One region of the Paenibacillus sp. EKM206P genome, then DNA from elsewhere that is predicted to be linked to it. Evidence: predicted binding sites of a transcription regulator. Region 1 holds the regulator's gene; each other region holds the start of a gene.

Region 1 (5,883 bases):
CAATCGAGCGAAGGGAGTTTTCTTAATACTCGTTTCTAAAGGTGTAGATTTCTTACTTTAACGACTGAATAATTCCATCCAATTCAGACAGATGCTTGATTTGAAACTTCGGCTTGATCTCTGTGGTATTGGTTTTGGCGTTTCGGTTCACCCACACCGAGTGAACACCTGCTGCCAACGCTCCTTGAATATCAGTCGTCAGCTTATCTCCTACCATTAAAGCATGTTCGGGCTCAATACCAAGAAGCCCCAACGCATGCTGGAATATAGACGGATCCGGCTTGCCTCGACCAAATGAACCTGAAATGACCACATGATCAAAGAAAGGAGCTAATTGAGGAACTCCATCCAGTTTCTCCTGTTGTAAATCAGGGGAACCGTTTGTCAACAATAACAGCTTGTACTGTCCCTTCAATTGTTCTAGAATTTCAAACGTTTCTTCATATACATGGGGACGCGCGCGTCTTTCCGAAGCAAATTGGGTAGCCAGCTTTTCCGCCAACTTCTCATTATCTATCCCTAGTTGCTGGAGTCCTCTGCGCCATGATTCCTTTCGATAAACAGGGGCCAACTGTTCCAATTGACGGAATTCAGGCTGCTCACCTGCTGTAAAATTCGCCCACAATCCTTCAAACGGATTAATGCCGATCATTTGAGTAAAACTAAAGGTTTCATAGGATTCATACAAAGCGCGTGCTTCTTTACGTACGGCTTCCTCCAGAGCTTTTGGATCAACACCTGCTTCACGGGAGCCTGTTTGACACGCTGCATCAAATGCCTCTTCTACACTACGTTCATCCCACAAAAGGGTATCATCAAGATCAAACATTACCGCCTGAATCGTCATCTGAATTATCCACTCTCTTTCCACAGTATATGTACGCCTATTTGCTTGATTAAGCATTTGAATCGTTATGTGTGCCCATATTAAGCAAGCGGCCGCAGCATGTTATATGAAATAACATCATACGGCCTTTGTTACAGAGCTACAGGCTAAATCAGTTATTTCTTGTCAACCTGTATCTGATTGGATAGCGCAAACTTCTCAAGTCGCTCTGCAATGGCATCCGTGTCATAGCGACCTAATGATTTTGTGAAAATAAAATTACCACCCTTACCTTTTCTTTCAACGGTTACGTAACCCTTTTCAATCTTGATGGCTTTCATGTCCCCTGCCGTCATTGGACGTTCTCTACCACCTTTCAGCATATAGAGAGTATCCTTTCCCACTTTCAGATAAGGACGACGGATAAAAAAGATAACAGCCAACATCAAGTACAGGCCGAATACAAGCCAATCCATCCCTCGCATACCGGTCTTAGTCAAAAAGTAACTCATAAGCATGTACAATACAGAAAGACCAGCCAGCATAATTGGCACAGTAATGTTACGGCCACGGAAAATATCCATTGCAGAACCTGCGCCGCTAATGGTTTGAATACCTTGCTTTTTGCGCGATTTATTTAAATGCGCTGTGTTTTTGCGTACTTTTCTTTCAAATGATCGGGCCATCTCTCAATTCCTTCCCAGATATATTACATTAAAACAATTGCCTCAAAGCTGATCTATATAGATACCATGAGAGGTACCTAAAACAAAAGGCAAATTGCAGGCTTGGGCGCTTTAACAACATTAATGCTTCAGCCCGTCATTTCCCTTCGATGTATCATCGTCCACAAATTCAATCGTTTCAAGCTGCTGCCGAAAATTACGGCGAATGTTACCTAAATAAATTTCTCGAAGATTGGCGCGCTCTGTGGCTTCCTCTTCCGTCAAACCCTCGGATTTTGCTTTGCGCGCTAATTCATTAATGCGCTGTACCAAGCTGTCTATATCCAAATTGTGTCCCCTCCATAAAAGCAAAGATATAATACACTTTGACATGTAGAAAAGAGCTTGTCAAGGCTCCCGCATTACGCTCCCTGACAAGCTCTAATAGTCAATAGATCATAAGTCAGGAAGCTTGAGTACCTGACCTGCCTGCACTCCCCGATCCTCTAAACCGTTAATCCGCACAATTCCTTCTATATATACCCGTGTATCCATTCGTTCCGGTTTATGATTCGCGGCAATCTGCCACAACGTATCCCCAGGTTGTACCGTCAGTTTAGTCACTTCTTCCTTGGAAGCTGAAGGAGCCGCGAAAACCGTAAGTACACCTGCTCCTGCAATCCAAGCAACAATCACTATAATAAGAAGCTTAAGTAAAAGAGTATGGGTAATAATCTGCATAAAACGCGCCCTACCCTCTTTTCGGGTCTCCTGTAAATTTTCTATATTCATTGGAAAAATACTTTGATAGGTGCTATATTTCATCATGGCTGTGTCCTCCAAACGTTTGTTCTTATGTTTTCACAATATAACACGAACGTTTGTTTTGTTCAATAGAAAAGAGAACAAAAGTTCGCAATTTTTTTAGGGATTATTTAGAACTTATGTTTGTACGAACGGAGGTTCTATGCTATAATTTTCCCAAACGTTACTAAATGGGGTTGATACGGTATGTCTAAGATTTCGAGCCGCCAGCAGGCCATTCTTGAATTTATCCGCAATGAAGTGCGTCTAAAGGGATACCCCCCTTCTGTACGCGAAATAGGCGAGGCTGTCGGATTGGCCTCCAGTTCTACGGTTCACGGTCATTTGGATCGCTTAGAGAAAAAAGGACTCATTCGCCGCGATCCTACAAAACCACGGGCTATTGAGTTACTCGGTCAAGACGAATCGGATAACAGCAACTTGATTAATTACTCCATTAGTCGTGTCCCCGTCGTCGGCAAAGTAACCGCTGGTCTTCCTATTACGGCGACAGAAAATATTGAAGATTACTTTCCTCTTCCCCAACACTTTGTTGGTGAGGATAAAATATTCATGTTATCTGTTGTAGGCGAAAGCATGATTGAGGCTGGGATTGCTAACGGAGACTATGTAATCGTACGTCAGCAGCAGACCGCTGATAATGGCGATATTGTTGTAGCTATGACAGATGAAGACGAAGCTACAGTTAAAACCTTCTACAAAGAAAAAGATCATATCCGGCTTCAACCTGAAAATCCAGCCTTTGAACCGCTTCGTCTGACACACGTCAGTATTTTGGGCAAAGTTGTAGGACTCTTCCGGGACTTCCACTGATTTCTCGTTCTTCCTTCCCCGTTATTCTATCCCCTAATACAAAACCGGCTGCCTAGGGCAAGCCGGTTTTGTATTGTTATTATGCTTACTATGTATCTCACAACTATTCTTTCCTTTTTGCAACCTATTCCTATTGTATCTACTATAAAATCAGCCTCATCATCTCAAATAATCCCCCACTGATCTTGAACAGCTATACTGTTATGGGAAAAACTAATAGATCTTTCTTTTAGCTAAATATGGTATATTAATTACTCATAGCTCTGTAGGAGGAATTAAATGAAAAAAATAATAATTTCAGCGTTTGTTATGATATTTATCGTCGTAAGCTGTGCAGTTCCAACAATGGATCATTTGTATGCAGAAGAGAAATCACACATAACAACCTACGATCGTATTCAGTACATACAAATACTCATCCATTTCAGGTATTTAGAAAAGCAACTTGAAGCTGTAATTTCCGAAAGAAATAATTACCCAGAGGCCAGCCAAGAATATAAACAGCTCTCAGAACAACTGAATCATATTCTTGCCCAAGAGGCATACTACGAAAAAAAACTTAACACCCTTAATAGTAAATAATTTTCATACAAACTGCATATTATCTTTATTCTACACATTAGACTCATGCCGACCTGCCTGTAACATCTCCTGCAACGTAAAGTTGAAAAGGCGAAGACAGGTTCGCATGAGTTTTTTTGTTAACCTTTAGGGATATAGGTACTAGCTTCTTTTTGCTTCTAATAGATTTATGCTGATACATTACTATCACAATTGACATATATATATAGCAGAACTAAGCAAAGGAGATATGCAGATGATCAGAAATAGAGTTAAAACGTATAAGCATCGCATCGGGAAAAACAGATATCTGGTCGTTAAAGTCTTTCAAGCCGCAGCTGCTAAAACAGGAAGCGGAAATGCACTAGCAACCAATGCCTTGAATATCAAAATTTCCAAGCGTAAGCATAAACGCCACTAAGATTCAACCGCACCTTCATTTCTTGAAGGGAGGTGATATTATGAGCAGAAGACATTGCAGACGTGATTTAAGAAGAAGAAGATTGAACATCCGTTCCAATCAAAGAGCCACTGCGCGTGCAAGAGGTAACGCACTGGCTGTTAATTTGTTTAGCGTAAACGATAGACAACGCAGACGTTAATAATTGTTTCCATGCAAAAAGCGGGAGGAATTCTTCCTGCTTTTTTGTGTTAAATAGCACACCTAACTACTGCTATGAATCATTTAAGCAAGCGGAGGGGGATCTAAAATATCACACATAGTTGAACAGTCGCTACTATTTTACTCTTTTATAAATCTAACAGACAGGAAAAAGTGGTTCTCTTTTAGAATAATGTGCATAGAGAAATTAAACCAGAAGGAGACAAGCCATGATAATTAAAATGTCACTTTCAAATATGGGGGATTTTAAAAAGTCAAATGAGAATAACGGCTTTATTGTGTCAGGAAAAATTATACCTAAATACGAGAACAACATTTGGTCATATATATAAGAAAGTTTTCCCGAACCATATTTTAAACAGTATGAGGATGATGACGTCGATATCAGTTATATTAATGAACAAGGAAAATCTATTTTTTTATATTATGATGAGAACGACTGTGTTGGGAAAATTAAACTTTGTACTTATTGGAATGGCTATGCTCTAATTGAGGATATTGCCGTTGCTAAAGACTCGAGACACAAGGGAATCGGAGCAGCCTTATTGAGTAAAGCAACCGAGTGGGCTAAGCAGAATAATCTTGTTGGCCTTATGCTTGAAACACAGGATGTGAATATTTTAGCTTGTCGATTCTATGCTAAAAATAACTTTGTAATCGGCGGAGTTGATACTATGCTATATTCTAACTTTTCCACAGCCCATGAGAAAGCGATTTTTTGGTATTATAAGTTTAAGTATTCAAATTAGCCTATCCTTCTGTAATAAGGCCGAATTTAAAAACAATACCATCTTGTACGCACACTTTGCATTGCTACTTTTCCCGTATCTAGTAAAATCAAACTGATCAGCACACAAAACTCTGCCGACCAATTAAGGTTAGCAGAGCTTTTGATTTATTTTTAGAGTATTCACTTACTTCAAACGTGAGGATGCGATCATTTTCAGCATGTAATCCTTTTTTGCTCTTATCAGGAATCTGAAACTGAACGTTTATATACAATAACAGATAAAATCCCGCTAATTATAATGACCACTGAAAAAATCAATAACATATTGCTATATAAATAAGCAGATGGAAAATTAATGATTGGTATAAATTTTTGATGAATAAGACGTATTGACAATAAGCCTCCTACAACTGAAATCCCCGTTCCTTCTGATAAAAAGCTTATAAAATTAAGCAAGCTCATTCCTGCGCCAGCTTCTTCTTGTTTTAAACTACTTGAAACAATAGTGGATATTACTGTTTTAATAAAAGAAAGACCACCGAAAACAAAGACTAGAATAATAGACATCAGCCAAGGTGTCATTTCAATAAAGAAAGCAGCTACCAAAAAACTGACGGCAAGAAATGCAACGCCGACTGCTAGCACATGTAAGGAACCTTTCTTATCAACAAGTGCTCCTCCAAGAAAACCAAAGAAAATAACACTCATCGTTCCAGGAAAAATAATTCCACTGCCAATCATTGCGGTACTTAAGTGGTGAACGTCTTTCATCATATAAGGGACCATAGAAACAAATCCAGCTACGGTACCAAACATAAGCCCCCCACAAAGGATTCCTATC
Region 2 (5,883 bases), on a different contig from region 1:
AAGCAGCGTCATGCTCGGCCGCAGTGAGGTGATTGACCACTCGGCGTGTCATATCCCCCGAATATCCGCGTCTCATGAGAAAAGGGTAGGTTTTCCTTTTTTTCTCCATTATATCACCACGTACCTGATTCCATTTCTTACGTCCGATCGTCAAAGCACTCTCCCACTCCTCATTATCGGTGATTTCACCTAACGCTTCCCCAATAGAGGCTTTAGAGATGCCTTTCTGACGGAGTTCTTGCCTAACCCACATCTTCCCCTTACGTTGGCTAGTTATACGCTGCCTTGCCCATTGGCGGGCGTACAAATCATCATCCACGAGTTGCTCCCTTTCCAGTCGGACCATTACTTCGTCAATAACAGACTGATCCAGTTCTTTTTGCACCAAACGCTGGGCAATTTCCTGACGTGTGCGAGGCTTTCGCCCCAAATATCGAAGCGCGAGTACATAGGCCTGTTGCTTTTCATCTGCCAGAACAATATCTTCCAGTTCTTTTTTGACGAATGACGTTCCTTTGAACATATTGTACTTGATCATTACATCTTCTAATACAGACAATGAATACGGGCCAAAATGAATGATATAGCGTCCACGTTTGCGTCCCTGTCCCTGCTCTACCCTAGTAATCATCAATTCCTCATGATCCGGAAAAAGAGAAATCTCTTGTTGCTTATTTGCTTCCGCAGAATATTCATCTTCATCGTCCAACTGCAATATGTTTCCCTCACTTTGAAATTCACGAAAGCAGTCTTTGGACAACTGCTACGCAAAAGTTAGATTCCGCTGACAAAGCAGCTTTAATTGATGCAAAAATGCCCTGCACAACTGTGCAGGGCATCAGAATCATGCTATTCAACCGGATTGTGCCATAACCCTGGCTCCAGTTCACAAATCAGGATTCACCAAGCTTTATTCAAGCTCCAACAATTCCTGTTCTTCCTTGGCTTGCTGTGCCAACTCTTCTTCTGTAGGCGGAGCAACCGTCGTAATCAAATTGCTTGCCACCCGAATTTTTTGCTCGATCGTACTAGCAATGTTCGGATTTTCCTTCAAAAATTGCTTCGCATTCTCACGTCCCTGACCAAGGCGCTCACCTTCGTAGGAATACCAAGCTCCACTCTTGTCGACAATGTCATGCTCCGTACCGATATCGATCAAGCTACCTTCTTTGGAAATGCCCTCACCGTACATAATGTCCACTTCAGCCTGACGGAATGGAGGGGCAACTTTATTCTTCACGACTTTAATACGTGTGCGGTTACCCACAATGTCGTTACCCATTTTCAAACTTTCAATACGACGAACATCCAAACGTACCGTAGAGTAAAACTTCAAGGCACGTCCACCTGGTGTTGTTTCAGGGTTACCGAACATAACACCTACTTTTTCACGTAGCTGGTTAATAAAAATAGCAATAGTTTTCGATTTGTTAATGGCTCCAGACAGCTTACGCAATGCCTGCGACATCAGACGTGCTTGAAGACCGACGTGGGAATCTCCCATTTCGCCTTCAATCTCTGCCTTCGGCACAAGTGCCGCTACGGAGTCAACAACTACAATGTCTACTGCTCCACTACGTACAAGGGCTTCGGCAATCTCAAGCGCCTGCTCTCCTGTATCTGGTTGCGATAGTAACAACTCATCAATATTGACACCCAGCTTGCTTGCATACGACGGATCAAGCGCATGCTCGGCGTCGATAAAGGCGGCTTGTCCGCCTGTTTTTTGCACCTCTGCGATAGCGTGAAGAGCTACTGTCGTTTTACCGGATGATTCCGGTCCGTATATTTCAATAACCCGGCCTCTTGGAAAGCCGCCCGTTCCTAACGCAATATCCAAAGCAATCGAACCACTGGGGATCGTTTCCACTTGCATGTGGGTAGACTCACCCAACTTCATAATGGAACCTTTACCAAATTGCTTTTCTATTTGACGGAGCGCCATATCCAGCGCAGCACGACGATCTGACAATAAACTCACATCCTTCATTGTTTGTACTTTAATAATACCTTGTTTTGACACGCTTGCCAAGCATTTTTTCGAACATACATTCGTTTTTTTATTCACACAGCTCTCTTCTGTAATTACACCTGTCTCTTAAAACAAAAAAAGAACCGCTGGCAAAAGGCTTTGCAACGGTTCTTCCGATAAGGTAATTATATCATGAATATCTATCTAAAACAACTCTACGACCCACACTGTACATAAATGATTAAGAGAGTTTCTCGTTCTCTACCAGCCTGCGCCACAATCTGTACAGAATCGCTTTGACTGATCGCAGTCGGATTGTTTCGCGGTTACCACTCAATCTCAGTTCATGTACTTCCGTTTCCTTGTCGCGTTCAGCAATGCCAATATACACTAGACCGACTGGCTTCCGTTCGGAATACCCAGGCCCGGCTACACCAGTAACTGAAAGTCCAAAATCGCTGTCCATGATCATTCTCGCCTGCTCTGCAAGCACAAGGGCCACTTCCTTACTCACTGCACCTGGCGCTTGATCCCCTTCCAAATAATCACAAGGCACGTTGAGTAATTTCATCTTCATTTCATTGGAATAGCACACGATGCCACCTTGAAACATAGTAGCACTGCCAGGTATAGAAGTGAGGTGTTCCATCAGCATTCCACCTGTACAGCTTTCTGCCGCACTCACAGTGAGTCCGCGATTGGCCATTAGATCTACGATAACCTTCTCCAGCGTAACATCTTCGCTTGCATACATAAATTCCGAAAGACGCTGCTGAATTTCTACTTCCGTAGCCGTCAGCTTAATCAATGCTTCACTTTCGCTGGCCGCCTTGGTGGATATACGGATCGTGACTTCCCCTTCCTTGGCATAAGGAGCAATCGTGGGGTCTGTCTGGGATTGGATCAGATCTAACAAACGGGTTTCAAGAGCTGACTCACCAATCCCTGCAAATTTTAGCATTTTTGAATAAATTGGCATTTCCTCACCGCTCAATGCCTGCTGAAGCAACCAAGGTTTGGCCTGGTTTGCAAACATCGGTTTGAGTTCCTTAGGAGGTCCAGGCAAAACTACATAAAATTTACCATCCTGTGCAATTGCGTCGCCCACAGCTAGCCCTGTCTCATTTTCAAGCGGAGTAGCACCTTCAATAGAAAGCGCCTGCCGGCGGTTATTTTCGGTCATTTCTACCCCACGGTTACGAAAAAATTGATCTAGCTTGTCCATTGCAAGACGATCTATGTGCAATTTTCGCCCCAATACAGACGCTATCGCATCTTTCGTCAAATCATCCTGGGTCGGTCCCAGACCGCCAGAAAATAAAATAATATCCGCACGCTTCTGAGCAATTCTTATGGCTTCCTGAAGCCGATCTATGTTATCGCCAACCACAGTCTGAAAATATACATCGATTCCAATTGTAGCCAACTCTTGTGACAAATATTGAGCATTTGTATTCACTATTTGTCCGAGCAATAACTCTGTTCCTACCGCAATTATTTCAGCTTTCATCAATTCTTCCTCCTGTACTGCGAATATGATGGGAATTATATAAAGAAACAGCAATAAGTTTAGTCCCTATTGCTGTTTCCATAAAATTTATACTGTTAAACCTTGGAGGAGCTCAGCAAATGGATATTTTTCACGAAATAATCAATACCCGAATAAATGGTGATCAACACCGCTGCCCATATCGCTATTAAATCAAACGGTATACCAAGAAAAACAAACGGGAAATTATTAATGAGCAGCGCTACTATAGCAACAATCTGAATGATCGTCTTTAATTTGCCCCAATTGCTTGCAGCAACCACAGACCCATCCAGCAAGGCAATCTGACGCAGCCCCGTAACCGCAAACTCACGGCTAACAATCACAACAACAATCCACGAATCAATTTTCCCCATTTCTACCAAGGAAACCAAAATGGCGGTTACCAAAAGCTTATCAGCAAGGGGGTCCAACAGCTTGCCCAAATTGGTGACCATATTATTTTTACGTGCCAAATACCCGTCAAGACCGTCCGTGCTGGCTGCTACAAGGAAAATGATAGCCGCAATCAGCTGATTATACGGCAGCTTGAAAGCTCCGATCTCAATCGGTGGCGGATAAAAATCAAAGTCCACCAGCAAAGCCAGCATCATCACCGGGATAAGGCAAATCCGCGTTATTGTAATTCTGTTGGGTAAATTCACAACACACTCTCCCCTGATTATCGTACTTGATTACAAATGGCAGTTTTCGGATTAAATTCAACCCTATGTAAATCGCTTTCGGCGAGCGCTATACACCTGAATTGTCTGCATTTTCGTTACAAGTATAATATGGCGCAAAACGCATGTCAAAATAACCTGCCGCACATCAAGCAACGTTTTTCCTGCAAAATATATGAGGGAAAACGTCTTTATTTCATGTTTGTAAATTGAAGCTCCAATGGCAAATCAGCTTTACGTAGCAATTGAATGATCGCCTGTAAATCATCCCTGTTTTTCCCGGTCACCCGGATTTGATCACCTTGAATCTGACTTTTAACTTTTAGCTTGGAGTCCCGAATAAGAATGTTAATTTTCTTGGCATTATCCTGATCAATTCCCTGCTTCAGCGAAAGACGCTGACGCACTGAACCTAGAGAAGCGGGTTCCAATTTGCCATACTCCACATTTTTGAGGGACAGACCTCGTTTAGCCATTTTAGACTGCAAAATATCAATCACCGCATTCAGCTTGTATTCGTCTTCCGATGCAATCGTAAGAGCTTCTTTCTCAAGCTTGAGGCTACTTTTGCTATCCTTGAAATCAAATCGTGTTTCAATTTCACGCTCCGTCTGATGAACCGCATTTGTTAACTCCTGCATATCCATTTTGGAGACGATATCAAATGAATTTTCTGAAGCCATCGTTTCACTTTCCTTTCCACAACAAAGTTCAATATCTAATTATAGGCTAGTCATTTACAAAAATCCAATAATCGGTTGACTAAAAAGGCGTTCTTGCCAGTTTTCCTGACAAAAACGCCTTTATTTCATTTACGGTCAAAATATCTAATTATGGCTTCGTGTTGGAGTTCGGAACATATCCAAAAGTCCAAGCACAATGTGAGCAAGACCAAAGCCCAGTATGCCATAGCCCCATGCATTCGGTGTCAGATAATAGCCCAGTAAACTGACAATTATACCGAGCCCAGTCACAATCCAGCTGACGGTCATAACGTATACACCTCACTTTGCGGAAAATGAAATGACTGCCTTTCCAGGAATTACAGTCATTAGTATTTCCTCGCACCAAGGCGTTTATTCACCATTAGTAGTTGTAGAATCTGTACCACTTTGTGCTGAATCCGTACTGCTACCTGTCGTAGAATCTGCAGGTAAACCCGTCACCCCTGCACTCGTTCCGGTCGAAGAGGCTTCTCCTTGCTGTATCAGTACACGAGTAGTCGATTTATTATCTGTTATCGGTTGACCTGCTACGGAAATATCTGTGGCAGAAGACCGCCCTGATTTGATATATAAACCTTCTGGACCAATATCGAAAGACATGGCATCTCCACTTTTAGTCATACCATAACTCAGCTTTTCTCCACGGGAATTTTCTCCCTTGTACACTTCAAGCCAGCTTTCACCCGTAGCTTTAATATCAACCTTGGCTGTGGCTCCCGTTGCACTGGAAACTTTAAAAATCGTCGTCTTGCCTTGCTTGCCGTCCTGTGCCACAGTTACACCTTGTTGTGGAGTAGTCGTATCCGGCTGTTGTCCAGTATTTGGAGTAGTAGCATCCGTATTCCCCGTACCATTTGGCTGAGTTTGCCCGGTTTGCCCCGCACCAGGAGTCTGCCCACCAGCACCATTTGGAGCCGTCGTTTGACCATTGTTCGGCTGTGTCGTAGTGGTATCAGGAGTAGACGTGTTTGGTGT
Region 3 (5,883 bases), on a different contig from region 1:
GTCCAACTCCAGCCCAATCGGCTCAAAACTACCTCTTCGCGCATGTTCACCTAAAATCAACGAAGCACGGCTCACGATATCTTTCAATTTGCGCAAAATGTACCCATACCGCTTGGAGCTCATTAGAATCTCGCCTTGCAGACGAGGAGCCAAACGCTCCACTGTACTTTCCGCCTCTTGGCGGCATTCCTCCGTGCTGAGACTGCCCCAGCTGACATTGCGATTACGCAGATTGATCGCCATCTCTCCAAGCGCTGCATGGAATAATTGTCCGATATCCGGGGCCTTCAGGCGATACATTTGACGTTCCTTCAAACGAAGACCATGAGAGGCAAAGTGCGAAAATGGACATGCCACAAAACGTTCCATACGAGATACGCTGGTACGCAGCTTGCTGCCGTACAGACGACGGCTCGTTTCCTTCTGCATTTCGGCATGGTTCTCGTAAAAAAGTGAGGTCAACAGCTGACGCAGCTTGTCCTTCTCACGCCCTTGCTGGCTGGCATACCAGTTATATACCTCCCACCAAGGAGATAAAATGTCACCGCCACGTCGCCATTGTCGTAATTGCGCAATAAGCTGCGGCAAAGCCTCGGACGGATGAGAAGCATACTCCCATTGCGTCGTCCAAGCATCCCCAGGCAAAGGGTATCCAGCCAGTGGGCGTTCGTCCAGACTAGGAAACAATTGCCGCACATGTCGTACTAACTCAGACGGCAACAATGACTTGCCTTCTTCATCAGTCACGGCATAGCTCATCCACAGGCTTCTACCGGCTGAAGTAAGGGCCGTATAAGCGAGAAAACGTTCGTCCAGCAGACGTCTTGTCATATCCGGCGCCAGCTCTACGCCTCGTTCGTTTAATGCCGTACGCTCCTGCTCATTCAGCACACCGTCCTCATGGAACACAGCCGGCATCACACCTTCGTTCATACCTAGCACAAAAGCATGTTGAATACCGGTCACACGTGTACGATCCGTGTTTCCGACTAGAACCTGATCCAGAGCTGGCGGAACAAGTCCCATACGGAATTCAGCCAATCCCGTTTCCAGCACACCCGCAAACAAAGAGGTATCCAGCCTCTCGTCACCCATCATTTCGACGATTTGATCCAGTAGTTCAAGCACTGCATCCCATACCTGACGATGCTCCTTGGCCTGCTCAGGATTTCCTGCTTCCTCTGCCTGATGAATGAAGGCGTCCAGCTTGTGGCCAATTTCTGCATCCTCCAGTAACAGATATACCGCTTCACACTTCTCAAGTGCAGTTCGTGCCTTGCCCACACGTTTCTCAAACGCACGTAAAGGCGTCACGATTACATCCCGACACAGCTCCATCAAATCCAACGTTTCATCCCGCCTACGGTTCCGTTCCTGCTCCTCCAGCTCCAGTGACAAGCTGGGCACAGCCTGCCACGGGCGACCGTCTGTCCAACGGCTACCTTGTATTCCGCAGGCCAGTACATAGTTTTCCAGACGATCCATCTCCTCGCGGCTCACCCGACCATCCAGCGGCAGGAGAAGATCTGTTTTGACCGCACGGAATACATCCTCATATCGCCAGCGTCGCTGCACGATATCCAGTGAAGCCAGAATCAATTCCACTAAGGGATGATGCAATACACTTCTCCGCTGATCCAGAAATACTGGAACCTCATATTGTTTGAATATCGGTTCCACCCATGACTCATAATCTTCAATATGACGCACAAACAGGGCCATCTCCCGATAACGCGCGCCCTCATCTCGGGCTAAACGACGCATTTCGCGTACAGCACCTTCCAACTCAGCGCGGCGATTCGCCGCAGCATACAGTTTTATGCCTTCCGGCTGTTCTTCTGTCCACTGCTCTCGTAGCTGCTGCAGCCGCATCCGTTGTTCCTGATTCCGTAACCCTGTACGATATTCAAAGTTAGCCTCCAAATACGCCAACGCCGGACGCTCCTTAAATCTCGGCGGCGGATCAGGGCGAAGTAATTGTGTCTGCGTCTCTATCATCAGCTCGTCTGCCATTCCTTTGAGCTTTACATACGTAGCCGCCGAAGGATGAAACAAATCCAGCTCATGCGGAAGCTGTCCGTTCTCGTAGCTGCGGTTGCAAGTCAGCGCCACCGTCAATGAAGAGGCATGCAGCATAAGCTGCTCCACAACCTTATATTCATGTGGTGTAAACCTACGGTAGCCATCCATCCAAATATCTGCCCCACGCACAAGGGAAGACTCAGCAATCTGTTCTGCCAGCATGCGCAGCGTATCTTCACCATCGATATATTTAAGCGTCAGCTCTCGTTCAAAATCCTCATAGATTAGACTGATATCTTTGAGCTTGCCGCGCAAAATCGGAGTTGACTCTCCTGCAGCGTTCATTCGCTCCAGTTGCTCGGGTACAGACCGAGTATCATTTCCATACTGCTTTAGCTCCGTAAACAATGTATTCAACCGATCCACAAAGCCGAGCTGGTCTCCCGAATCCTTAAACAAATTCAGTTCATCCTTGCGACGACGAATAATTTTATATAAAAGCATCTTCTTGCCTTCTTCCGTTACAGGCACCAGCGCTGAACCCCCAGTTTCCTGCATAACTAAATAGGCAAGACGGTGAAATCCCATCACTTGGGCGCGCACCGACCCCTGAATACCGTTTCCGGCTTCTGTAAGTAACGCATGCTCAGAAGCAAATGACGATTGCTCCGGTACAAGTAACAGCATAGGCTTACCTAGCGGCTCCTCGCGTAACATAGACGTCATTTCATTGCGGATTAACGTACTTTTACCACTCCCAGAGCGGCCAATCAACAAACGGACCGACATGATGCGCCTCCTTTCCAACGAACAACATTCTATTAAACAGTATAGCATATCAGGCAAGAGAGAAAAGAACGTACGTTTGCCATGTTGTAGCAATTCTTTCTCCCTCTAAAAAATAAATCAGTCCCGCAGAATGGCTTGGTGCACGCCTTCTCTACAGGACTGATTTATACCTAAAACGAGTTTATTTTACCTATTTAATCACCAAAAGGGCGATTGACTTTGACTTTGTATGAAACTACAACTGTGTCCGGCTGCGCACCTCAAAGATGGCGAATTTCAAGTAATGGCCTTCCTCCACACCCAAAATTTGAGGATGGTCCTTACCAGCTGCTCTCCAGTCTACCAGACGAAGGATTTTGCCGGCATCTGCCGCTGCTTCCTTAATGGTGTCCAAAAACAACTCCGGCCGCATGTGGAACGAGCAACTCGCTGTCACCAGATAGCCGCCCTCATTAACGAGCTTCATCCCGTGCAGGTTGATATCTTTATATCCACGTGTAGCCCCTTTGACAGCGTTCTTCGTTTTGGCAAAGGCTGGCGGATCAAGAATGACCACGTCAAAGGTGCGTCCGCCACCCGCTGTCAGCGGCTTAGACGTATCTCCTTTGCCCCCGGCTCGTGCATTGCGTTCCTCTACACCTTTCACCTGATTACGCAAATATTGAAAAGCATCGTCGACGACAAACTCGACGCGTTCCTCAAAACCGTTCAGCTTGACATTGTCCCGCGCACTTTCAATCGCATGCTCAGAAATATCAAGACAAGTTACTTTTTTAGCACCATATTTACAGGCATTGAGCGTAAAGCTTCCCGTATGTGAAAAACATTCCAATACGGTTGCGCCGTCCCAGAATGGGAATTCAACAACCTTACCACTTTTATTCACTGGCTTCATGACCGTTGTGGTAGCGTCCCCTGAGTCTGTAGCAACTTCTTGTAGCGTAATTCCACTACGTGCTCCCCAACCTGTCATCAACGGTGCTATGGCCGCACGATTTTCACGCTGGTCAAAGAAATAACCCGTCTTCTGGCCCTCTACGATATCAACCTTGATGTGCAGGCCATTTTCCGTCACCACTACATGACGCGGGCAATCACCGTACAAAGGACCCTTCGTTTGTTTCAATCCTTCCAGCTCTCGGATGGATACATCACTGCGCTCATATATACCAACAGGACCCAATACTTCAACGAGCGCATCCCTGATTTCTTCCCTGCGCCGATCCATGCCAAGCGTTAACAGCTGCACAACCAACACATCACCAAAACGGTCTACAATCAGTCCAGGCAAAAAATCAGCCTCACCGTACACCAACCGATAAGCGTCTCCCCCGGTCACAAAACGTTCGCGGTGCTCCAGGCATTTGCGAAAGCGTTGGGCAAAAAAGTTTTGATCCATTGCTTCTAGCGGCTCGTAGGACATCACACGCACTGTAATTTGTGAAGCTGGATTATAGTAGCCTGACGCCAAATAACGCCCCTGATGGTTAACGATACTGACCAAATCGCCTGCCTCTGGCTCCCCTTCGATCTTGGCTATTTCGTTTTTAAACACCCAAGGGTGTGCGTGCTCCAGCCTTTTTTTACGGCTGCGTTCTAATATTACTGAAGGCAAAATCCTTCACTCCTATTCTTAAGTTACTCAAAGTCCTTAAAAGTGCGGTGTTCGATGGGGCGCGGCTCCGCGGATCATTTGATCTTACGATCGCTGTTGCACGGGGATTCTTTGGATTTTATAAATGATTTTAATGGTAAGAATCCCCCTAGGTTTATACTTCCGAAGCAGCTTTCCTTTGGAAAGCTTTCAGGCGAACGCTCTCGCTTCTCCAGATTCAAATGATCCGCTTCGCTACTGCCCGCCTGTATATCGGCGTCACGCTTTTAAAGCTTGTGAAGATACTACAAAAATTATCGTTTTCCTAAAAAGAGCTTAGCCATGCTTGTCATGGCTGTCCTCGACAGATCATAGGCTGTTACATAAGTATTTTCACCTAGAAAAGGGGGCTATGCCCGTGCTTATACATGTTATACTCCCGCTGTGCGGCGGACTGTTTATTTTTTTGGGCGGGATGAAGCTGATGGAAGCAGCCCTCCGGCATTTGGCCGGCCCCTTCCTCACCCATTGGCTGAACCGCGCCACCGTTTCCCCTTGGCGGGGTATGCTGTTCAGTTCAGGCATTACCGCCCTGTTGCAAAGCAGCACCGCTGTAACGGTGCTGACGATCGGACTGGTCAACGCCGGGCTGTTGACCTATGGCCGCACGCTCGGCATCATTCTCGGCACCAATATCGGTACCTGTCTCACCACCGAGCTGATGGGGCTCCAGCTTGGCAAGCTGGCTGTTCCGCTGCTCTGCGGCTCACTGCTCTGCTGGAGCGCCGCCGTACTGTGGGGAGAATCCGTCTCCGTTCGCCAGTACGCGTCTGCCGGAATTTCACCCGGCTCCAATGGGCTTAGCCGTCCGCAGGCTGCACAATATATCAGCCTCGTATTTGCTGGATTTTCGCTGATTCTGGCGGGTATCCGCGTAATGCAAACGGTCGGCCCATGGATTGAGCAGGCCGGACTATTCCGCTGGTTTCTTGATCACGCTGCGGCCAACATGTGGTGGGCCTTCGCTGCGGGTGCCTGCCTGACCGCACTGGTTCACAGTAGCGCAGCCGTTATTGGCATGGCGATCAGCCTTGCCGCTGCGGGTGCCTTGCCAGCCGATGTAGGGATCGCCATCGTCATCGGCTCCAATGTAGGCACCTGCGTGACCGCCCTGATTGCCGCTGTTGGCGGCAGCGTGTCCGGCAAATTTGTAGCCTGGTCCCATGTGCTGCTGAACGTAGGCGGAGCCTTGCTCTTTATGCCGTTGATCCCTGGGCTAGAAATGGCCGCCGTCTGGATATCTACCGAGCCCGGAGCCAAGGTAGCCCATGCCCAAACCCTATTTAACGTCATTAGCTCTCTACTGGTCTTGCCTCTGTGCTACCTACCTGGATGGACTCGTTTAGAGGATCGTATATCTCCCCACAGAATCAAACGTTAATTCCTAGCATGGACAGCGCCTTGCTCAAAATGACATC

The links. Region 1 encodes LexA, which represses DNA repair genes until DNA is damaged. Its sites were predicted from a motif close to CGAACATATGTTCG; they were not measured.
Region 2: recA (recombinase RecA) is a predicted target of LexA. The motif match lies at 2,042-2,055, and genes of this name have one in related genera.
Region 3: addB (helicase-exonuclease AddAB subunit AddB) is a predicted target of LexA. The motif match lies at 2,877-2,890, and genes of this name have one in related genera.

The regions. Positions count from the first base shown of each region.
Region 1 covers NZ_JAAMNQ010000003.1:267,979-273,861, forward strand. Annotated here, with positions in the region: gene G9G53_RS07915 (HAD family hydrolase) at 53-847, opposite strand; gene G9G53_RS07920 (hypothetical protein) at 1,003-1,512, opposite strand; gene G9G53_RS07925 (DUF896 domain-containing protein) at 1,633-1,839, opposite strand; gene G9G53_RS07930 (LysM peptidoglycan-binding domain-containing protein) at 1,948-2,316, opposite strand; gene lexA (transcriptional repressor LexA) at 2,503-3,129, shown strand; gene G9G53_RS07940 (hypothetical protein) at 3,409-3,711, shown strand; gene G9G53_RS07945 (hypothetical protein) at 3,947-4,111, shown strand; gene G9G53_RS07950 (hypothetical protein) at 4,152-4,292, shown strand; partial or broken gene G9G53_RS07955 (GNAT family N-acetyltransferase) at 4,522-5,061, shown strand; partial or broken gene tet (Tet(L)/Tet(K)/Tet(45) family tetracycline efflux MFS transporter) at 5,283-5,883, opposite strand, start outside.
Region 2 covers NZ_JAAMNQ010000004.1:219,924-225,806, forward strand. Annotated here, with positions in the region: gene G9G53_RS10815 (regulatory protein RecX) at 1-715, opposite strand, end outside; gene recA (recombinase RecA) at 911-1,972, opposite strand; gene G9G53_RS10825 (competence/damage-inducible protein A) at 2,214-3,482, opposite strand; gene pgsA (CDP-diacylglycerol--glycerol-3-phosphate 3-phosphatidyltransferase) at 3,578-4,165, opposite strand; gene G9G53_RS10835 (YajQ family cyclic di-GMP-binding protein) at 4,375-4,866, opposite strand; gene G9G53_RS10840 (hypothetical protein) at 5,011-5,175, opposite strand; gene G9G53_RS10845 (RodZ domain-containing protein) at 5,260-5,883, opposite strand, start outside.
Region 3 covers NZ_JAAMNQ010000007.1:82,213-88,095, reverse strand. Annotated here, with positions in the region: gene addB (helicase-exonuclease AddAB subunit AddB) at 1-2,811, opposite strand, end outside; gene G9G53_RS16065 (class I SAM-dependent rRNA methyltransferase) at 3,047-4,426, opposite strand; gene G9G53_RS16060 (Na/Pi cotransporter family protein) at 4,824-5,846, shown strand; gene G9G53_RS16055 (NUDIX hydrolase) at 5,836-5,883, opposite strand, start outside.